DNA from 2 places in the Carnobacterium antarcticum genome. Region 1 is predicted to be linked to the other one. Evidence: riboswitches for the same ligand, from Rfam matches in the RefSeq annotation. Region 1 holds a riboswitch; the other holds the start of a gene.

Region 1 (11,595 bases):
ATTCTAATTGCTTCTTTACCGAATAAGTTAGTTTTTTTCTCATTGTTATTCCCACCTTTTCAGTAAAAATGATAATGAATGTGCTAAGAGCAGTTTATTTTCTATAATCAATTCATCTTAATAATACCTGACTGTCCATGATATGTGTATACTAAGAATTAAGTATATTAAGAGGAGGATTAGATATGGTTAATTTACTTATTTTAGGAAGTTTGGCATTGGGATTAACTGCTTGGATTCTCCCAATTATTAATCTTGTGAGACATAAAAAAAATAACAATAAAAACTGGGTGACTCTTTCTATTATGAGCGTTAGTGCTTGTGCTATTTCACTCTATTTACAGCTTGTCTATAGTTCTCATTTGGTAGAAATTAATGACTTAAGTGCGTTGATGGATACAATTGGTACCATAGCTAAAGCAGCAGCAATTCTTTTAATCGTTACCATTGTATTGAACGGCATAACTTTAGTTGTATATCGGAATAGAATAGAAAAGTAAACTCTCAAATTTGATATGAATGAATAATAAAGAGGTTTTTGAAGGAAGACACTATATTCATACCTTCTTAAATAAAATGACATATACACAAAACTAATTTGGGCTATTATATTACTTTTTTTTATTTCTCAGAATAAAGATAACTATGAATAAAAAACACAATAAAAACAAACTAAATCCCATAGAACCATGCTCCTCTTTTCATAAAATAATGACAACTTTATTTTTACTTTCCATAACTTCAATCAATTTTACAGTAAAAAGAGTTTGCATAACAATTTAATGATGCAAACTCTTTTTTTGTTCGTCCTAAACAATCAATTTATATTTTCTAAAAGCAGATTCTCAACCGTTTGCTTAATATCTTTGCTGTGGCAGATAACTGAAATAACCGACACGCCGTCTGCTCCTGAAGAACGAACAGCACTAGCATTTTCTTCTGTAATTCCTCCTATGCCAACAATTGGGAAATTGCCAGCCTGTTTTCGCATCGCACTTAAAAAAGGCAATCCAGCAGGAGGTTTTGCATCTGTTTTAGATTTTGTTCTATATATCGGACCAATTCCCACGTAATCTGCTCCGTTAAGTATAGCTTGTTTCATTTCTCTAGAATTGTGTACAGAAACGCCCACTATTTTTCCTTTTGCTTGTTCACGAAATGTCGAAAGGGCTAGATCTTCTTGGCCGACATGGATACCATCAGCGTTTAGCTTAAGTGCGAGCTCCACATCATCATTAACGATAAACGGCACTTGGTAACTTTGGCACATTTTTTGGCAAGCACGGGCAAACTCTTCATAAGCTGCGCCTATTAAAGCTCCTTCGCCTTTTTCACGTAATTGGAAACAGGTGATTCCCGCTTGTAAGGCTTCTTCGAGCGTTTTCAGTGGGTCTTTTTTGCAGTTTACAGTGCCCATTATAAAATAAACATTCAATCTATTACAATCCATTCACTTCTACCTCGCAGACTCCTTGCTCGCGTTTATAAGCAAAATGATTCGTTGGTCCATGACCATTCCCAATATGAAGAGGCGTAGAAATAGCTAAGTGAATAAATCTTTTCGCTTCAATAATCGATTCCTGCAGCGGTAGCCCTTTTGCTATATTTGCTGTAAGAGCTGCCGAGAACGTACAACCTGTCCCATGTGTATCTTTTGTTTGGACACGAGGAGTCGTTATCGTAAAAGATTTCTGGTGAGTATACACTCTGTCCGTCGCCTGATCTTCATCTAAATGCCCGCCTTTTATGACCACGCATTGAACCCCCATTTGCAGGATTCGCTCTGCAGCTCTTTCAATATCTTTAGAATCTTTGATGCGTATACCGGTTAGTATTTCTGCTTCTGGAATGTTTGGTGTGCAAATGGTTGTATTCGGTAAAAGTTTTTCGATTAATGCCGTTACTGCTGCATCTTGCAATAGACTTGCCCCGCCTTTTGCAATCATGACGGGATCGACGACCAATGGAATTTTTTGTTGATGTACAATTCCAGCTACAACTTCAATAATCTCAGCCGAAAACAACATACCTGTTTTCATTGCTTGTACAGAAAAATCATCTAGTACGTTTTGCAGTTGTTGCTGTACAAAGCTAGGCGTTACTTCAAAAATGCCATGTACACCGAGCGTATTTTGGGCAGTTAAAGCTGTTACTACTGTCGTTCCAAAGACACCAAGTTCTTGAAAAGTTTTTATATCCGCTTGGATCCCAGCGCCGCCGCCTGAATCTGATCCCGCAATCGTTAATGCAATCATCTCTTTACCTCCGCTAACTTTTGTAATGCATTCATCATTTGTACAGCAAATATTCCTACTTCCTCTGTACTTTGTTCAGCAGCTTGTTTGTAGTCTTTTAAAGTCGTAACTAAGCCTTCAAGCGGTTTTGCACTGCTAGCAAGAGAAGCTGCACAGATGGCGCTTAATAAACAACCTGTACCCGTGATGCGTGTAGCGATTTCCCTGCCTCCAGCAATATGAAGTCCTTTGTGCCCATCTGTTACGAAATCAGATTCCCCAGTTACAACAACCAGACACTTGTACTGCAAAGCAACCCGCTTCGCTACCCTAGCGATATCTATTTCGCCTATGCCGCTATCTACACCTTTTGACTGCCAATCTTCACCTGCAATTGCTGCTAATTCACCTGCGTTACATCGAATCAAATCAAACTGAATTTCCTTTAAAAGGTGCTGAACCAATTGTTTTCGATAGTTTGTGGCACCTACGCCTACAGGATCGAGCACAATAGGAATGCCCAACTCGTTTGCTTTTTTGCCAGCAAGCAGCATGGCTTTTGCTGTACGGTCATTCACCGTTCCAATATTAATAAGCACTGCTTGGGCAATCGAGACTATTTCAGAAACCTCATTCACTTCATCAGCCATGATAGGCGAAGCACCAATTGCAAGTAAGCCGTTAGCCGTGAAATTAGCGACAACATAATTTGTCATGCAGTGCACTAAAGGGGCTGCTTTTTTAATTTGTGATAACATGCTTGATCCCTCTTTCTTTTAATTTTTTATCTAACATTTAAGTTTACTATTCGTACTGACTCATCTATATTTCTTTCAAATCACTTCAAAATACACTAATCCCAGCCCTCCTTTTTTGAACGCAAGCACAAAAAAAGCCCCTACAAAAGTTGTAGAGACTAAAAAAGTGTATAAGAAAACCACTAATTGCTCCCTACGTCAGTATTAACTAACAGGTTCAAAGGGTCAGGTTTTAGCCTTCTCAACACAAGTGTGTCCCCCCGCGATTAAAAATTTTACAAAAGAAAAGCTCCCCATAATAATGGAGAGCTCAGTACATATCATTCAATACATATGTACATAGTGCTCCCTGCGTCAGTGTTAACTGACAGGTTCAAAGGGTCAGGTTTTACCTTCTCAACACAAATGTGTCCCCCTGCAAAACATTTAATTACTGATAAGCTTACTATATCTAAAATAGTTAATCAATCATCTTCAGATAAACCCTGTTAACCTTCACAATCAGAAATCTTATGATAAGTAGTGTTATAATGTTTTTCATCTCACTTTTATAGAGAATAGTTTCATTTTATTCGTTACCACATACATTTTGTCATAAACAGATCTTTACTTTTTTGAAGACAGTATACCTAAAGTCACGAAAACAGAAAAGATAAGAGTTCCGATCAGAGCTGAGGTGAAATCAATACTTTGTCCTTTAAAATATTGAGTAACTAAATTAGCTGTTAGATACAGTCCTGCAAGTAGAGCAACTCTTTTAATTTTATTCTTATTCATTTTAATCCTTCTTTCCTTCCTTTTTCTGATTTCACTTTAACACACGTTTTTGATTAAACACTACCATGTTATTTTATTTAAGTTTATACTAATTATAGTTGCATAATAACATTTTCGAATAGGGGATTTTTATGAAAGCAAAACAAATGTGGAATAATTTTATACAGTTACATCCAGAATATCAAGATTCTGCTTATAGTGCTTGGAGTTACGGAGCGATTCCTGATCAATTGGCAGAGTTAACGCTAAAAAATATTAAAACAGCTACAACATCTGCCTATGAATTATATGCTCTAGAAGATGAACCATTACCTCAAGTGAATGAGTTAAGTATCATACTAGATAGTAATGACAACGCTATATGCATGACAAAAACGACAAAAGTTTACGTTGTTCCTCTTAATGAGGTCTCTGCAGAACATGCCTTCAAAGAAGGTGAAGGCGATAGAACTTTAACTTATTGGAGAAAAGAACACATAGACTTTTTCACAAAAATATATCAGGAGACTAACCTTAGATTCAGCGAGAATATTCCAGTTGTTTGTGAAGAGTTTGAAATGATTTATAACTGATTGTCTTTTTATACAGAGGAGTAATTATTTTGAAAAAGAGATTAATAAATTTAGCTTTGTTAAGCATTGTTCCAATTATTTTAGCAACATTAGCACACTTTATCTGGGGCGTTCATTCAAGTTTGATAGCTGGTATCCTTTACGTTGTTTTGTTCGTATTTAATTTGCCTAGCGGAAGTTTCATAAGTACCAATAGCGATTACAATATTAAAAGAGTGAATCCTCATTATAAAGCTGAAAAGCAAGATTTTAGTTCTTTAAACAGCAGCCTTTAATCACATTAGCTGTCTTAGTTTTATTAACTATTGTGAGCTTCCTTATCTATTTTCAGCAAATACAAAACTAGTGTTTAATTATTGTTCGCCCTGTTCCATCCCTACCTTTTTAATAAAGTTCGTATTATACTACGACTATACTGATAAATTGCTTTAATTTTAACATAATAATAAGGAGATGATCATTGTGTATGACATTCAAAACTCTCATGACTTAGTTCAAGCTTTGAATAAAAAAGAAGATGAAATCGTTGTTACAGGCAGTTATTGTAAAGAATTAAAAACATTGATAGCTGCAAACGTACCAGACTCTGACTACGTTGGGGTAATGCCTGGCCAAGTATTAACACAAGGATTTTTCATGCCGCTATTTTCTAATTTTGTAAACGATGTCTTGAGTCTGTTTGACTCTTCTAACCTTTCCAAAGAGCAAAAAGAAATCAAGAAAAGACTGCGGCTTTATAACGTTATCAAAAATTCTCCTAATAAAATTAGTTTAAGGTTGAAGCAACTTGATTATTAAAAGTCGTTTCATTCGCGTATTGACCTGCTATGATGAGTTTTTCTAGCATTCATTCTGCTATTTCATAAAAATGCGAGAACATAAAAACCTCCTATCCAATCAAGGAATAAGAGGTTTGTTCGTATTGATTCTATTAGTTTGTATAAGGAACATACTCGCCATTCAAAGGATCCATTTTCAATAATGTTTCATCTGAAAGGTTGTATTGGAACATTCCTACCATGTTGGAAATCTCTACGCCGTCTACTTCATGAGCATGTCGGATTTCGATTTGGTATGTACCTTCATCGATTTTCGATACATAAAATTGGTTGCCTTCAGCAGAAATCCCGGTCATTGAAACAACTTTGTTCAAGACCTCTGTCCGTTCTTCTTCTGCTGTCATCACGGGTGCTTCACTCGTGCTTGATGCAGCACTGCTAGATGTTGCAGCTTCAGAAGATGCTGCTGTCGAACTAGATTGTTCTGCCGCTGCTTCTTTCTCAGTTAACCATGCTTGGATTTCATCATCGGATACTGTTTTGATATCATGTCCTGTTGCTTCTTTGAATTCTGTTGCTGCTAAATCAGAAGTCCGTTCGGTTTTGTAAGCAGATTGTTCGATCAATGCCGCTGACTCGTCGGCTTTGACTTTTTCTGCTTGTGCGGAATTGATTTTTGTTTTTAATTCTGTTGCTTTTGCTTCTAATTCGCTGTACTCTGTTAAATCGTTTTGCAATAATGTATCGATACTGCCTGCTGCTTCGTCTAGCTTTCCAGCCTCGAATTGCGCTAAGCTGTCATCATACATTTTTTGATACGTTGCTTCTGCTGTAACTTCTTGACTTGATGAGTCTTCTGATACAGAAACAACTTCGGAACTAGCTGATGATTCTGTCGTTCCATTGTTCTCAGTCCCACAAGCACCTAAGAGAACGATACTGGCAAATGCCATCATAAAAATTTTAGATTTTTTTATCATATTTCTGTTCCTCCTTTAACTATTCCTTTTTTATTTCATCCCCATTATACCTTACTTTACTTTCCTACCCATACATTTACGATTAAATTTATGAGATTCTTTCTGATTGCACAATACCTACATGTATATATGCGTTGCTTATTCAATCGATTTGTTCAAATGAAAGCTCTATTACAGGGTATTCCTTTTAATTGATTCTCTTTTTTATTATACTTGGAACAGTTGAAAAGAAAGGAGCAAACCAAATGAAAAATTTTATAGAAGAATTTAAAGAATTTGCCTTCAAAGGCAATGTGCTCGACTTAGCCGTTGGGGTCGTTATTGGTGCTGCATTTACAGCCATCGTAACTTCACTGGTTGAAGACATCATCATGCCTTTGGTCGGTATAATAGCCGGCGGTACTGACGTTTCTAGTTTGTCGTTAGAAATTGGCACCACTACTTTAGCATACGGCGCTTTTTTACAAGCAGTTATTAATTTCTTACTTATCGCATTTGTAGTCTTTATGTTTATTAAACTGATCAACAGCGCTGCTGCCAAATTCAAAAAAGAAACAGGCGAAATTGGCGAAGAAGTGGAAATACCGGCTGCTGAAGAATATTTAAAAGAAATCCGCGACTTATTGGCAAAAGAACAGGCATCTTCTTCAATAGAAGAATAAATTTTATGTGTCACTAAAACAAAAAATCCCAGAAGAAGGTGCCGAACAAGGCACTTCGCTTCTGAGATTTTTTTCGTTGTTGCTAATTATTCGACAATGTAATCTGGGTTTTGGTAGTTGTCTTTTTTCAAGCCTTTGATGCTCATCATGATCACAAAACTGAATAAGTATAATGCCGATAAGAACAGCATAACCGCAAACAGATTGTAGTGGTCCAGAATAAGACCAATTGCAACGGATGAAAATCCGCCGACTGCACGCCCAACATTTAAAATCACATTATTAGCTGTTGAGCGAATATGCGTCGGATAAAGTCTGCCGACGATTGCTCCATATCCTGCAAACATCCCATTTGCAAAAAAGCCGACGACCGCTCCTCCTATCAGCAATGTCCATTCACTTGTCGCTGTGACAAATAAGAAGACTGACGCTGCTGAAGCGAGCAAGAACAGCGCGTACGCTGTGCGAGCTCCAAGTTTATCTAGAATACGGCCAAACAGCAGCATTCCGATGCTCATGCCGATAATCGTTGAAATCATCCAAATCGATGAACCTGAAACAGACAAGCCTAAACTTTCTTGTAAAATCGATGGCAGCCAGTTCATTAAACCAAAGTAGCCGGCAATTTGAACCGTAGCCATGAGCATCAAAGAAATCGTCAAGCGCGTTAATTTAGGCGTTTTAAACAGTTCTTTGATTGATGTCGAAGGACCGTCCGTTTCTTTTTGTGCTTGTTTCCATTCATCGGTTTCATCCAAGTGTTTGCGCACCAAGACAGCCATAATCACAGGCAGTAAACCGAATAAGAATAACGTATTCCAGCCTAGTGTGGGAATAATCAGCGCCGCTAAGACTGCTGCTAAAATGGAACCGAACTGACCGGAAATCGTAACGATCGACGTCATTGCACCCATTTTCTTTCTGGAGAACACTTCAGCAACCAAAGCCATACCGATACCGTATTCGCCGCCCGCTCCCACACCTGCTAAAAAGCGGCAGAAGTAAATTAAGTAGATGTTGTTTGCAAAATACATAGCCGCTGTGGCGAAAGCAAAAATATAAACCGTATAGCTGAACATTTTGATTCGGCCATGTTTATCGGCCAGCACACCAAAAAAAACGCCCCCTAGTAGCATCCCTATGTTTGTCACCGTAGAGATGAGTCCTGCTGCCGCACTATTGAGCTGCAAATCTGCAATAATAGAAGATAACGAGAAAGATAGGAACATAATGTCCATATTTTCTAATCCGTATCCTACTGCTGATGAAGCCAATACTTTCTTTTGGTAGCCTGACATGGTTGGATTACCAGTTGCCGTTTGTTGTTTCATATTTTATTTTCCTCCTAAAACGAATGATCTCTGTCATTCATTATTTTATGGTATTGTCGATAAGTATACGGAACATTTCTTTTTTGAGCAAGTCTTTTTTATCAGATAGGACAAAAAAGCCCATTTTGAAGTAAAAAATGAATCATATGAGGGTCACCACTTTTGGGACAAACTTATCTCCTTTTAGCAGCCATTCGTCTCATGTAGACACAAAAATAGACAAGCCCTCTGATTTAGATGAGAGACTTGCCCAAATAGGAGCAGGCTGACCAACAAAAACAGCAAATCATTGAAAAAATGCCGATTTTTGTCTCACTCCACGCTTCTGCTTTAAAGCTCATGATAAGCAGCATAAACGTCTTGTTTTTTTATACCTCTTAGTTTAGCTACCTCTTTGATCGCTTCTTTACTGGTAAGTGCTTGTTCATCGATCACTGCACCGACATGCTCTGAAAGAGTCATTGAGCTCCATGAGGTATCAGCTTCTGCGATTAAAGAAGCTTCGCTGTTGCCTTCGATGATCAAACAAAATTCACCGCGTACTTCTGAAGTGTTTGCCCATTCCAAAGCTTCCGCTATCGTACCGCGAATAAATTCTTCATAACGTTTGGTTAATTCACGGCAGCAAACGATTCTCCGTTCGGCTCCAAAGACCGTCACCATATTTTTTAACACTTCTTTTAAGCGGTGAGGCGATTCATATAAAATCAAGGTCTCTGGCCGATGATTTAATTCTTCCAACTCTTGGAGTTGTTCTTTTTTCTTGCGCGGCAAAAAACCATAGAAATAAAAGGGCTGCGGAGCAATTCCTGAAGCGATCAAAGCAGTTAGCCCAGCATTTGCACCGGGTAATGGAACAACGGGTATCCCGGCTTCAATACAAGCTACCACTAATTCGTGGCCTGGATCGCTAATGGAAGGCATCCCTGCATCACTGACTTGCGCAATCGTCGATCCTTCATGCATTTTTTCGAGGAGCTGCACGATACGTTCTTGAGTATTGTGTTCATGAAAACTGATTTGCGAAGTTTTGATTTCAAAATGATTTAATAATTTCTGGGTATTCCGGGTATCTTCAGAAGCAATGAGGTCAACTTCTTTCAGTATCCGAATGCCGCGAATCGTCATGTCTTCCAAATTTCCAATAGGAGTTGGCACGAGATACAACATGCCTCTGCTTTCTTTTTCAAAGCTCTTTTGACTCTGCATTTTCTTTCTCCTCCTCTGCTGATAACTGTTCGCTATTTACGATACGCGGTTGGTTTTCATCGATGGGGAACTGAACCCCTTGTGTCCCTAAAAACCGCTCTTTTTTTTGGCGCGTTTGTTTTTTAAAGGCGTACTCTGCTTTAGTGGCTTCGCTGCGTGTATTAAATGCTTCCGCATAAATCAGTTTAACTGGGCGGCGTCCAGCTGGTCTGGTGTACTTTGCGCCAACACCCTCATTGTGTTCTTGTTCTCGGCGGGTCAAATCTGTTGTGTAACCACCGTAAAAACTGCCGTCACGGCAATACAGCACATAAAAATAACTAATCGTTTTTGCCATAGAGCATCTCACTTACTTCAGGCAAATAGCGGTTATCCTCGCCATAGACAAAAAGCGGCGGCAAGACTCGAAAACCGGTGTCTTTGCCATCTTTAATGCCTTCGATCAATAGCGTGTTCGCTTCTTTTCCGACTTTTGGGTAAACCAACCGCATTTTTTTAGGAGCCAAGCGGTGCTTCTTCATCGTGGCCAAAATTTCGATCAGCCGATCTGGACGGTGAACGAAATACGCTTTGCCGTTCATTTTCAGCAACCCGCTGGTCTCTTTCATGACTTCATCTAAATTCGTATGCAATTCATGCCGTGCGATCGCTAAATGTGAATTAGGATTTTTAACGCTGGTACCTTTATTGATAAAATAAGGCGGATTACACGTCACCACATCGACAGAATCTTTTTTGATCCAATTGGTCGCTTGATTTAAGTTGCCGTGGATCATCGTTAATTGGTTTTCTAAACCGTTTAATTGGATGCTGCGCTCAGCCATTCCCGCCAGTCGTTTTTGTAATTCGATACCGATGATAGGGCTTTTCGTCTTCTGGCTCAATAGCAACCCTACAACCCCATTACCCGCACATAAATCCACGATGGTCGCCCGATCATGCCGGGGAACTTGCGCAAAGTCTCCTAGCAATACTGCATCCAATGAAAAAGAAAAGACGGTCGGGCTCTGGATAATTTTTAATTGGTGGCTTAATAAATAATCAATACGTTCGTCTTCTTGTAACCATTGGTCCACTCTGCTGACACTTCCTTCAATGTTAATTCGCTCCCCATTATACCATAAAAAAAAGACCAAAAGCAGTGCTCTTAGTCTCCTATTGTCTTCGTATTCAGTTAGCTTAATGAAAGATCAAGCTCGAACTTTCAAAATGATTTTCCCAATGTTTTTATTGTCTTCCATATACTGATGAGCTTGTACGACCTCTTCCAATTGGAAAGTAGTATCAATAATTGGATGAATAGTCTCCCGTTTAAAGTATGGCAAGACAACCTTGACAAATTCTTGTGTCAGTTTTGCTTTATACTCATCGCTGCGTGGTGTTAACAAGGTGCCTTTTAAGGTCACTCGCTTGGCTAATAATGCTGACAAGTCTACTTCTTTGACTGTCGCACCGCCAAGTGTTCCAATCAATACCCAGCGGCCGTCTTTTTTGATGCTTTTCAGATTGTTTTCCCAATAAGAAGCTCCGATAAAATCGAGAATCACATCGACGCCGGCTTGATCTGTGTAATCAAGCACTTCTTCAGCAAAGTTTTCCTCTTTGTAATTGATCGTTTTGTCTGCTCCTAATGTTTGGCAAACTGCTAATTTTTCTGCTGATCCGGCCGTTACGATAACACGAGCTTGCGTAAGGTGTTTTGCCATTTGAATAGCGGCTGTTCCTACACCGCTGGCACCTGCATGGATCAAAACCGTTTCAGCTGTTTTTAACTCTCCCAACCAATATAAGGTTTGATAAGCCGTTAAAAAAACTTCTGGAATAGCGGCTCCTTGTTCAAAACTCATACTCTCTGGTAAAAGGATCGCTCGATTTGCTGGCAAAATGGCGTATTCTGCATAACCGCCCTGATTGACTAAACCGGCTACTCTGGTTCCAGTCTTATACTTTTCACCATTTCCGCGATTTTCGACGACCACACCAGCAATTTCAACACCCAGAATGGGATACGGTTCAGATAGATTCGGATTCGAACGCGTTACTATATCCGTTCGGTTCAGCGCTGCTGTGCGTACTTCTACTAACAATTCGCCTACTTTTGGAATCGGCTTATCGCGTTCTTGAATCTCCATTTGCTCGGCTTCGCCAGGCTGTTTGATGCTGACTGCTTTCATATTTTCCCTTCCTCCCTTTCTTCTGCTAATAGAATAGCTTAAAAAAACGGCCAAAAGATAAGTGCATCTTTTCACCGTTTTGTCTGTATAAATGTATCCTTTTATTTACGATGAACTCA
Region 2 (11,595 bases), 870 kb from region 1:
CGTACTCTGCCAATTTAGAAGATAAACGCGACTGATGATCTGCCATGGTTTCTTCGGTTAACTCTTTTATTCTTTTAACCTCTGCGTCGCTATCTGTTTCTAATTTTCCAGCTCTCTCTTCTGCTTCTTGAACATATTGAATGGCTTCAATACTCATCTTATTTCACCTCCTCCAAAATAAAAAAAAGGCGTAACTAACAAGACTTCTTCTCACCCCTTGAAGAAATTGCCTTGAAAGCTACTGCCCAACCATTTTTATTCTATTTAATTTATAATAAATTTAACATAGAGCAATTTCACTGTCAAATGACTTTTAGGTTCAACTGGAAAGTCTTCAATTGTAATTTGTGTCCTATTTTCGGCAGCATTTTAAAGATTATAGGGTAATGTAATAATAGCAAATTTGTTTATAATAGTTACCTCTAAATTAAATTATACCGTTTTCACAACTTAAATACAATGCTGATTTTTATAACTTTATGTTTTATTTCGGCATTCCAAATGAAAAGACCGCTAACGAACCAAATCCAGTATGAGCTGCGATTGTCGGTCCATAAGGATATATCTTAATATCTTTTACTTTAATTTTTTCTAAAAGAGCTTCTTTTATCCATTCTGCTTCTTCTGGAACTCCTGCGTGTCCAATAAAAATCGTTTGGTTTTCAGGCTCAATGATTCCTTCCGCTGTTTTTTGAACTAAGAATTGCAATGATTTTTTCCGTCCTCGGACTTTAGCATAAGGAACCAAACCACCCAGTTGGTTCATGATAATAATGGGCTTTACATTTAATAGCGTTCCTAAAGTTGCAGAAACTGCTGAGATTCTTCCGCCGCGCTCTAAATGCTTAATATCATCTACTGTTACCCATGAGTGAAGCTTTAATTTATTTTCTTCTATCCAACGAGTTACCTCAATCAGCGACTTGCCTGCTGCTTTCATGTTAGCTGCTTCATAAACAAGCAACCCATCGCCAAGACAAACCGCCAATGTATCAATCACTGTAATATCAACAGTTCCATACTCTTCTCTTAGCATTTCTACAGCAGCTAATGCATTATTATACGAACCACTTAATCCCGATGAAAAAGCTAAATAAAGAATCGGTTCGCTCTTTTCAACATAGTACTTAAAGACTTCTAGATAAGTTCCAATATTGATTTGAGATGTTGAAGCAATCTTACCCTCTTTTATATTTTTAAAAAAAGCTTCTCGATCAAATGTTTTGCCCAAATCATCGATTATCTCTTTTCCCTCCATATTGATGACCATATTCATAATGTGAATATGATGCTTCTCAACAAATTCCAGAGGCAGGTCGCAACAAGAATCTGCAATTATTTTATATGTCATGTTAAAACTCCTCGATGGTATACTTTTCTTTTTTAACTGTCCAATTACTATTATAGCTAGAATATGGCAGAAAAGAAAACTATATTGATAATAATTTGAAAAAGACTTGCACATCTGAACGTTTGTTCGTATAATGAAATTAACAAACAAACGTTCGGAGGAATCGATATGGAAAAAAACTTTGCTGAAAAGTCCCCTGCCTTTTTTAATACCTTTAATAAGAAGCTGTTTCTCACTAAAGAACCAGATACCTTGCAAGTGTTTCCTCAGATGCCTGAACATCAAATCCGCTATTTTTTGATGCAAGCTTATGAGCGGCGCAAACCTATCGTTCTCCAAATGAATAAGACCAAACATATCTTGACAATTGATGAACAAAAAGGAATTTTAAGATACGCCCCAAATAAAAAATCGCTTATTATCTTAGAGAGTCTGAGTCGCCAAACAACTTATATGCTTTCTTTTGAAGACATTCGCCATGTTCGGTTAGCTCAATAAAAAAACGAACCCTTTTAAAAGGTTTCGTTTTTTTATTGGACTAGTTTCTAACTTTATTTGTCGGATCTAATTTCTTTTCAATTGCTCCTAAAACAATATCACTAATAACAGCCATCAATGCGGTTGGGATAGCACCTGATAAAATAATAGCCCCACCGTCTGTGGCGTTAACGCCACGCGTAATGATGTCACCTAATCCTCCTGCTCCAATAAAGGTTCCGATTGCCGTAATCCCAATACCGACTACTAATGCATTACGAATCCCTGCCATTATAACAGATAACGATAGCGGCAATTCAACCATATAGGTCAGTTGGAATCTGGTCATTCCCATCCCTTTACCAGAATCTAAGATGTTGCTGTCAACATTTCGAACACCGGTATACGTATTTTTGATGATTGGCAATAAGGAATATAGAAAGACGGTCGTCACAACTGTTCCTACGCCCAGACCTAAACCAAGCATCAAAATAGATAACATGGCTAAAGAAGGAATCGTTTGAATAACATTGGCAACGCCAATAACCCAGTCTGCTAATTTACTGTTGCGTGAAACCCAAAATCCTATAGGAATTCCGACAATAGCTGCAAAAAGAACACCATAAATAGAAATTAAAAAGTGGCGCACAAACTGTTCCCAGATATAAAATCCATTTTCGTTAAAGTAATACCATAATTGTTCCCAAAGACCCATCTCTGAAATATTCACGGATTACTCGCCCCCTTTTGTGTTTGTTTCATTTTCTTCAAAATAATTATTTTCTTCTAAAAAATCTGTTGCAACTTTTTTTGGTTCCAATAAATTATTGTCCGCTTCATAATTCATTTCTTGCATTTTTTCAGTCGTGATCGTCCCTGCTAATTTCAGCAATACTTCATTTAATTCAGGGTAATCTTTTAACACTTGGTAAGTGGTAACAGGACTGGCATCGTATGGGGGAAACAAGTGCTTGTCATCTTCTAAAACGACTAAGTCATAACTGCTGATTCGTCCGTCCGTTGAATACCCTAAAACCACATCCATCTTTCCGGCTGCTAAAGCATCATAAACTAATCCAATTTGCATTGGATAGACACGCTTAAAATCAAAACCGTACGTTTCTACAAACGCATCGTACCCATCGCCTTCTCTCTCCATCCAAGAAGTATCGGCACCTAATTTGAGTTCTGATATGATATCCTTTAAATCACTAACAGTTTGAAGATCATATTCTTCTGCTAATTCTTGTGTGACCATAAACGAGTAAGTGTTAGCAAATCCATATGAAGGAAACCATTTTTGATCGAATTCATCTTTAAATCCATTTACGACAGTTTGGTAAGCTTTCGCTGGATCTGTGATTGGCTCTTGCTGAAGCACGCCTGTTAAATCGGTACCTGTGTAACGGACACCTGAAACATTTGCGTCTCCTCCAACTAAAGCCTGATGATTAAGGGTAGAAGACCCTAAATTGTTGATCAATTGTGCATCGATATCGATATAATGTTCGACCATGCCTTCAACGATAAAACCCAAAATTTGTTGTTCTGTAGTGGTCCCACCTGTAATAGTGATTCCTTCTTCGTCAAAACCCCCGCCTAAACCAGGAAGCGAGCAACTGCTTAAAAACACAGTTGCTAAAAGAAGAACCACAATTTGATTGATTTTTTTAATTGTGTTCATTGTTTTAAAACCTCCTATTTAGTATGCGCTGGCGGGCGTTAATTTTTTCTCTAATTTTCCTAAAATAAAATCTGTTAATAAAGCTAACACCGTTACGGGTATCGTACCACCAATAATCAGGCTAGGTATAAATAGATTTAATCCATTAAAAATAAAGTCTCCTAAGCCGCCTGCTCCAATATAAGAAGCTAGTGTTGCCCAAGCAATAACGTATACACCGGAAAGACGAATCCCGGACATAATGACCGCTGCAGCTTGCGGCAATTCGACTAAACGAATCAATTCCATATCGGTCATACCCATTCCTTTACCCGCGTCTTTTAGCCCTCCGTCTACTCCTTTGACACCAATATAGGTATTTCTAAGAATTGGCAATAACGAATAAATGAATAAAGCAATTATTGCAGGAACTTTTCCAATTCCAAAAAACGGAATCATCAAAGCAAGTAGAGCTAAAGAAGGAACGGTTTGTAAGACCGTTGCAATTCCCATTACGATAGACGCTACTTTATTAAAACGAGTCAATATTATTCCAAGTGGGACAGCTACAATCACACCTAAAAATAAAGCAAATGCAGAAATATAAAGATGTTCCCACGTTTTCAGCAACAGATCCGAACCATTGCTTGCAAAAAAATCAGCCATGTTTCTTCCCTCCTACTCTTTAATTTCTTTTGAAACGGTTGATTCCATCGGCGTTTCAGGTGGTGTTTCTGCGTCATCGCCCCAAATCGTGTCATACACAATATCTACTAGAGAAGCACGCGTAACTATTCCAATTAAACGATTTTTTTCATCAACTACTGGGACATTCTTAAACCCGCGTTTTAAAATACGTTGTACAGTATCTCTTAACAACGTTCCTTTGCGTACAAAATAAACTTTGGTCGACATGATATCGCCAATACTGGTTGCACGTTTCCTGTTTAAATCGATGCTTTCAACATCAACATATCCCTTTAAGATTCCTGCATCGTCCGTCACTAATAACGAGTCTACACGGCGGTCACGCATCAGTTTGATAGCATCAGTAATAGACTTGCCTGGTGTAACTGAAACAGGGTTCTTCAACATAACTTGTTCAACTGTTTGAAGATTAGGCCGTGCTTGGAGCAAACGATCTTCCCCAATAAAGTCTTCTACAAATTGATTAGCTGGAGCAGCCAGAATATTATCCGGTGTATCGAATTGAACAACTTTACCTTCTTGCATAATGACAATGCGGTCCGCTAAATCTAAAGCTTCATCCATATCATGAGTAACAAAAATAATTGTTTTTCCCATCTCTACTTGAAGTTCTTTTAATAATTCTTGGAGAGAGTCTCGCGTAATAGGATCCAAAGCACCAAACGGTTCATCCATTAAAATAATGTCTTGATCCGCAGCTAAAGCGCGGATAACGCCTATTCTTTGTTGCTGACCCCCTGACAATTCAGAAGGATAGCGATCTAGAAACTCTAACGGCAAATCTACTCTTTTTATGAGTTTTTTGGCGATTTCTTTTTGTTCTTCCTCTGGCCATTTCATTAATTTCGGAACTAAAACGATGTTATCAAAAATGGTCATGTGTGGCATCAACCCGATTTGTTGGATCACATAGCCGATTTTCCGACGCAATTTCACTGGATCTTTCTTCATGATATCTTGGCCATCAATTAAAATTTGTCCAGAAGTTGGCTCGATCATTCGGTTGATCATCCGCATTGAAGTTGTCTTTCCACTTCCACTTGTACCAATAAAAACAATAAATTCGCCTTCGTTAAACGCAAGATTGATGTTGTCTACTGCTTTTTTTCCGCCTTTATAAACTTTTGAAACATTTTTAAATTCAATCAAAGTTTCCACCCTCTTATCTATTTTTCTTTTCTTTGCTAAAAAATCGCATTATCCTTATCAATTATCTCTTAAATCGCTCGTATAATCAACTTTCTATACTTTTCATTAAAAATCCCTTAAAAAAAAGACGCAAAAATAATGGTTTGACCAACTATTTCTACGTCTGAAAAGTTACTTTGTTATAAAATTGGTGAAAATAATCTAGAAAATGTTTGTTTAAATTTCAGCCAACGCGATTGTCCATCTAATAGGGATTGAGTCAATAAATAACTGCTTTCGATATCTTTATAAAAAATTTCTTTTTGTTGTCTGGCAATCTCTGGGTCATAAATAAAAGCATTTACTTCAAAATTTAGTTTGAAACTTCGAATATCAAAATTAGCTGTTCCAATTGAGCAGATTTCGCCGTCTATCACAATTGTTTTGGCGTGTAAGAACCCATTATTATAGATGTAAACTTCAGCTCCAGCGGCTACCAATTCGGCAGCGTAGTAAGTAGTTGCTCGGTAAATAAACGGATGATCTGGTTTATTAGGAATCATGATTTTAACATCAATACCAGACATGACGGCTATTTCAATAGTCTCCAGTACTGAATCATCCGGTACAAAATAAGGAGTTTGGATAAAAACGGATTCTTTTGCCATACTGATCATCTTAATGTACCCTTTTTTGATTTGTTGGGTTTCAGTATCCGGCCCGCTTGAAACGATCTGCATGTTTGACTTGCCTTTTTTCTTCATTAGCGGAAAATAACTTTCTTGGTATTCTAACTTATGATGAGAAACCGTCGCGTTCCAATCCATTAGAAAGCGGCTTTGCAAGGGCAAAACGGCATTGCCTTCAATTTTCAAATGAGTATCACGCCAATACCCAAATTTTTTATATTCTCCTAAGTATTCATCCCCAACGTTGAAACCGCCAGTGTAGCCAATTTTCCCATCGATAATAACAATTTTTCTGTGGTTGCGGTAATTAAAACGTAAATTTATAAAGCTAAAGCGGGAACCAAAAAAAGTTTCAGCTTCCCCTCCTAAAGCTTTTAGCTTTTTAAAAAATTTAGGTTTCAAAGCACGGGATCCTAACGCATCATAAATAACAAAAACTTCTACACCCGCTGCTGCCCGTTCTTCAAGAGCCGCTAAAACGCGATTTCCGATTTTATCATCTTTAAAAATATAATAAATCATATGAATATGATGCTCAGCTTTGTAAATGTCTTTAATCAATGCATCGTATTTTTCAGCACCATCTGTAAAAATTTGTATTTTGTTGCCTTTTGTTAAAATAGATTCATCGCTTTCAAGAAACAAACTTGCCATTTCTTTGGCATTTTCTGTTGCTTGTCTACTGGACAGCAAATCTTCATCATCTGCCAGCATTTCTTTTTGTGCTTGAACAAGTTCAGGCATTCCTATGCTTTCTTGAGCTTTAATATCGAAAATCTTTTTGCGGGATAATTTATTCCCGATAAATAAATAAAAAACAAACCCCACTCCCGGCAACAACATCAAAACCAATAACCATGCCCATGTAGCTGCGATATCTCGTTTTTCTCGAAAAACAGTGATCATGGCAAAAATGATATTTAAAACAATAATAGCTAATATACTCATCCAAACTATTTGCATATGTTAATCCTTTCGAAACTTTTATTCTTATCTTACTATGTTCTTTTTTCTATTGCTAGCATTATTCAACTTAGAGCGCCTTTTAAAACAAATAAAGAAGCATCCGCTTCAAAAAAAGAATCGGATGCTTTTGTTTTATCGTTTAATTCATTGGAAGCTTGATGCAGTTGGTTCTTTTGGTACAAACAAATGAGGTGCTGTTTTGTTAAAGAGAAGCAACACAATGCCTGTTGCAAACATAGTCGCCAATGCGCTTCCTCCGTTGGCAAGAAACGAATACCATAATGGACTCATTCCTTCTGGTGCATAACTTCCCCAAAAGTAATACCCTGCTATAAAGTGCCAGAAAAAACGAGCTATCGTTCCAACGATTGTTGCTAAAATGATATATCCTGCTTTTTTGACAGGTTGCTTTGCGCGAAAAGCTTGTTGAAGGGGTTTAGCAAAAAAACCAGCAAATCCCGTAAACATAAACGCTACAAAATACTCAATAAAACCTTGCAGCAGATTTAAAATAGCGACATCACCCGTCAAGTAATGTAATACTCCCCATAAAAATCCAGATGCAATACCTGCTACAGCGCCTCTTCGAAGGGCATACAGTATCATCGGGATCATTCCCAATGATATAGTAAAACCTGTACCGACAGTCGTCGGCAATAAGGATAAAACAATGGCTAAAGCTGCGACAATCGTTCCTTCGATCCATACCCGTAATCGTGTATTTTCCATAAAAAAATCCTCCTTTAGTGTGTCGAACAGTGCCACACAACAAAGGAGGAGCTCAAATTATCTTTTAAGATAAATCATTTGCCCCGTCACAATTCCTACGCTCGTGTTAACGAACAGGTTCGAAGGGTCAGAATCTAGGATTCAATCTCAGCTTTTTACAGCACCCCTTTGTGATGGTTGTTCAGTTAGTTTTTACTCTTCAAATACTACGGACAAAAAAGCTTTTTGTCAACTCTTTCTTCCGGCCGGCTTAATCCATACGCTTTATTCAGCCGATGAAAAAGCTGAACTTTCTTGATTCATTTCCTCTTTATCGTTTGAACCTGAGTCTATGTCAACCTCAGAGTCTTTAGGTATCTCTGGACTCGAAGAATCTTCTGGCTCTTCAGCCGTATCTGAAGAATTTTCTTTAGCTGGAAGTTCTGGTTCTTGCGTATCTTTTTGTGGCGCCGTCCAGTTGCTTTGAGGACTCTTTGTTGTCTTAGGAGTGGGCTGCCATGTATTTTGATTCGTTGTGCTGCTTTTGACAGAGGTAGAAGTTGATGCTTCATCTTGTTCCGACTCTTCTTGCAGAGCAGCCTCTTTTTCAATTGCTTCCATTCGTTCTTGCTCAGCCAGTCGTTCTTCTTCCAACACTCGTTCTTGTTCTTCTTGTTCTTGAAGCAGTTGTTGTTCTATAACCCTTAATTTAGTTTCTACCAACGCTAATGTTTCAAAAAGTGCTGTTTGGACTTTCTTATTTTTTATCGCTGTAATCATTGCTTTTACTTCATCGTACTGCACTTGAGTAACATCTTCTTTGACTATTTCTGTTTTGGGCTCCTCAAACAATTCAGCTAAAGTTTTCTCAGCTTTTTTTATTGCTTCATATTGATCTTTCGCTTCAGTCAAATATACCTTCAATTCGTCATATAGCAACGGAAAACGTTTTTTTATTTTTTCTAAATGAGTTTGTGCTTGTTCTAATTGGCTTTCAGACACTTCGTCAGCTAATATATTATCTATTAACAAAGATTGAACAACTTTTTGAGCTTGATACCCTTCTTCGGCTGCTCTCACTTCAGTTAGAAGCTCTTTTTTTAAAGGGCTGTCAGGAAGTTCTTTGACTTTATCTAAAGCAATTGATAGTTGCTTTTCCGTAATACCTTTTGCTAACGTCTCTTTTGCTTCCGTTTCAAATAAAGCAGCGACTAGCTTTTCTGCTTCTTTTGTCTCATCTAGCTTTTGTTCTGCTTGTTTAAATTTTTCAGTTTGTACATAACGATGGTATTTAGTGCCCCCCATGATCGTTGCTACCGTTAGCAGCACAAGAAGTGAAAGAACGATATTTTTTTTAGTCATTTTCTGAATCCCTTCTGGTCTTTCTCTGTTTTGTTTTTTATCTTTCATGTACTATATTTTTTTTGAGTAAATAAACTTGTACGCTCCATCTTCCTTGCTTCGTTTTTTTGTATCGACAAATCCCGTTTTTAAATACAGCATTTGCCCGCTTAGATTATCATAGTCAACTGCTAATACAATCTCATCGATCGAATCAAAATTTTCTTTAATGAATAGCGGCAATCGTTCCATCGAAAGTTTTCCGTATCCTTTGTTTTGAAAACGCTCGTCAATGGAATGCGCATGTAATAATAAAGCATTCTCCTCGGTTGGATAAGTCGAAAACCCCTTTTCTTTTTGTAAAATGAAAAATCCTACTAAGGTTTCTTCCTTTAAAATCAAAACCGGAAATTTTTTAGTTTCATGGAGACTATCGGTCATTGCTGTCATCGGCTTAACAGTATAAGGTGTTTCTTTTAATTGATAGTTTTCAAATAGAACTGCATCTGCTATTGTAGCTTCTTTCAATATTATTTCATCAGCCAGTACCATATAGCCTTCACCGCCTCTATAAATTTCACCTAATCGTACCACGAGTTCTAGCTTAAACTTTGTTTAGTGCTTCTATTTTTCAACGGTCGCCTTCCCACTCTTGAAAAAACTCCTTTAGATAGTTTTCCATATAAATATGTCGGTGACTTGCCATTTTTTTGCCAACGGATGTATTCATCGTACTTTTTAATTTTAAAAGCTTCTCATAAAAATGCATGATGCCAGTATCTTCACCAGAACGGTACTGTTCAAGCGTTAAATTTTCTCTTGGAAGAAGGTCTGGATGGTGAATCAGACGACCGTGTGCTCCGGTATAAGCCATTGTCCGAGCAATTCCAACAGCTCCCATAGCATCTAAACGATCTGCATCCTGAACTATTTTCCCTTCTAATGAAGAAAGTCTTTTTTTATTCGTTCCGCCTTTATACGACAAATGTAAAATAATATCTAAAATAGCCATCCGTTCTTGTTCTTCCAATTCAATAGTTTTGAGCCAATTACGAATTTTTTCTTCTCCTGCTGCTTCGCTCTTGTTTAACTTCCCATCAGCGACATCGTGTAACAGTGCTGCCATTTCACAGATAAAAAAGTTTACTTCTTCAGTCTCTTGTATCGCGATCGTTTTAGCTACATTTCGCACGCGGTCAATATGCCACCAGTCATGACCACTAGCATCATCTTTTAATAAATCATAAACATACTCTTCTGTTTGTTTTAAAATTTGCTTTTGATGTCCGGATACCATTTAATAGACTCCTTGGATTTTATTTTCTCTTTGTTATTTTATCCATTCTAGTTTATCAATCTACCGATGAAATCACAAGAAGTAACTTCCTCTGTAAGGCTTGTCCTGCTTTGTTATTTATTTTAAAAAAAGATGAATTTTCCTCCCATGTGTTAATTCTTACCAATTTCTTATTTTCTGCTCATAGCTCTGCTATGACAATGAAAACAAGCTGTTATTGATGATTTATGAAAATCACTTTTGTTTTCATTTCTTCAAGATAATGTTACACTCATTTTTGTGCCTTATTCGGGAAGCTTGTTTTGAGTAAAAACTGGCTTTATAGCCATTCATTTCTATTTGAGATTAAATTAAAAATGAAAGGTTATTCTTCTTCAACAAACGTTTCTCGCATTTCTATAGACTATAGGGTGCACTAGAGGATGTAAAAAAAATAAAGGAGTGGATACTTTGTCAAAAATAAAAGTTGAGAACGTCACGAAAATTTTCGGTAAAAAAAGTGACCGTGCTTTGGAGTTATTGGAACAAAACAAAACAAAGCAAGAAATTTTAAAAGAGACCGGAGCTACAGTTGGTGTGAATGATGTCAGCTTCACGATTGAAGAAGGTGAAGTTTTTGTTATCATGGGGTTATCCGGTAGTGGAAAATCTACGTTAGTGCGTATGTTCAACCGATTGATTGATGCTACAAAAGGAAACATCTATATTGATGGAGAAAACTTATCTAAAATGGATAAGAAAGCTTTACGTCAAGTTCGCCGTGAAAAACTAAGCATGGTTTTTCAAAACTTTGCTTTATTCCCGCACCGTACTATTTTAGAAAATACTGAATACGGATTAGAAATCCAAGGTGTTGATAAGAAAGAACGTTCTGAAAAAGCGATAAAAGCTTTGGAAAATGCAAGTTTAGGAGATTACCGGGATCAATACCCTCACCAACTTTCAGGTGGTATGCAACAACGTGTCGGCTTAGCTCGTGCATTAGCCAATAATCCTGAAATCTTATTAATGGATGAAGCTTTTTCTGCTTTAGACCCATTGATCCGGAAAGAAATGCAAGACGAGTTAGTTGATTTACAAGCTAACGTTAAAAAAACTATCATCTTTATCACACATGATTTAAATGAAGCTTTACGAATCGGTGACCGGATTGCTTTAATGAAAGATGGCGTAATTGTTCAAATCGGTACTCCAGAAGAAATCTTAATGAATCCAGCAAATGATTACGTGGAACGATTTGTTGAAGACGTAGACCGTTCTAAAGTAT

The links. Region 1 has a riboswitch for thiamine pyrophosphate ahead of thiM (hydroxyethylthiazole kinase). Riboswitches for the same ligand answer to the same signal wherever they lie in the genome.
Region 2: another riboswitch for thiamine pyrophosphate. It lies ahead of thiT (energy-coupled thiamine transporter ThiT); the one in region 1 lies ahead of thiM (hydroxyethylthiazole kinase).

Annotation. Positions count from the first base shown of each region.
Region 1 covers NZ_CP010796.1:1,993,775-2,005,369, reverse strand. The annotation lists gene NY10_RS09485 (hypothetical protein) at 186-500, shown strand; gene thiE (thiamine phosphate synthase) at 818-1,450, opposite strand; gene thiD (bifunctional hydroxymethylpyrimidine kinase/phosphomethylpyrimidine kinase) at 1,440-2,255, opposite strand; gene thiM (hydroxyethylthiazole kinase) at 2,252-2,992, opposite strand; TPP riboswitch at 3,166-3,264, opposite strand; TPP riboswitch at 3,322-3,419, opposite strand; gene NY10_RS12620 (hypothetical protein) at 3,599-3,769, opposite strand; gene NY10_RS09465 (ASCH domain-containing protein) at 3,901-4,341, shown strand; gene NY10_RS09460 (hypothetical protein) at 4,371-4,616, shown strand; gene NY10_RS09455 (hypothetical protein) at 4,804-5,139, shown strand; gene NY10_RS09450 (hypothetical protein) at 5,273-6,100, opposite strand; gene mscL (large conductance mechanosensitive channel protein MscL) at 6,346-6,762, shown strand; gene NY10_RS09440 (MFS transporter) at 6,849-8,093, opposite strand; gene rsmI (16S rRNA (cytidine(1402)-2'-O)-methyltransferase) at 8,424-9,302, opposite strand; gene NY10_RS09430 (GIY-YIG nuclease family protein) at 9,280-9,639, opposite strand; gene NY10_RS09425 (tRNA1(Val) (adenine(37)-N6)-methyltransferase) at 9,623-10,378, opposite strand; gene NY10_RS09420 (NAD(P)H-quinone oxidoreductase) at 10,493-11,476, opposite strand.
Region 2 covers NZ_CP010796.1:253,379-264,973, reverse strand. The annotation lists gene NY10_RS01420 (hypothetical protein) at 1-157, opposite strand, end outside; sodium ion sensor (DUF1646 type) at 205-251, opposite strand; gene NY10_RS01415 (DegV family protein) at 485-1,351, opposite strand; gene NY10_RS01410 (hypothetical protein) at 1,520-1,849, shown strand; gene NY10_RS01405 (ABC transporter permease) at 1,890-2,552, opposite strand; gene NY10_RS01400 (osmoprotectant ABC transporter substrate-binding protein) at 2,562-3,503, opposite strand; gene NY10_RS01395 (ABC transporter permease) at 3,531-4,157, opposite strand; gene NY10_RS01390 (betaine/proline/choline family ABC transporter ATP-binding protein) at 4,170-5,348, opposite strand; gene cls (cardiolipin synthase) at 5,528-6,979, opposite strand; gene thiT (energy-coupled thiamine transporter ThiT) at 7,127-7,711, opposite strand; TPP riboswitch at 7,787-7,889, opposite strand; gene NY10_RS01375 (hypothetical protein) at 7,976-9,052, opposite strand; gene NY10_RS01370 (GNAT family N-acetyltransferase) at 9,104-9,625, opposite strand; gene NY10_RS01365 (HD domain-containing protein) at 9,663-10,328, opposite strand; gene NY10_RS01360 (quaternary amine ABC transporter ATP-binding protein) at 10,779-11,595, shown strand, end outside.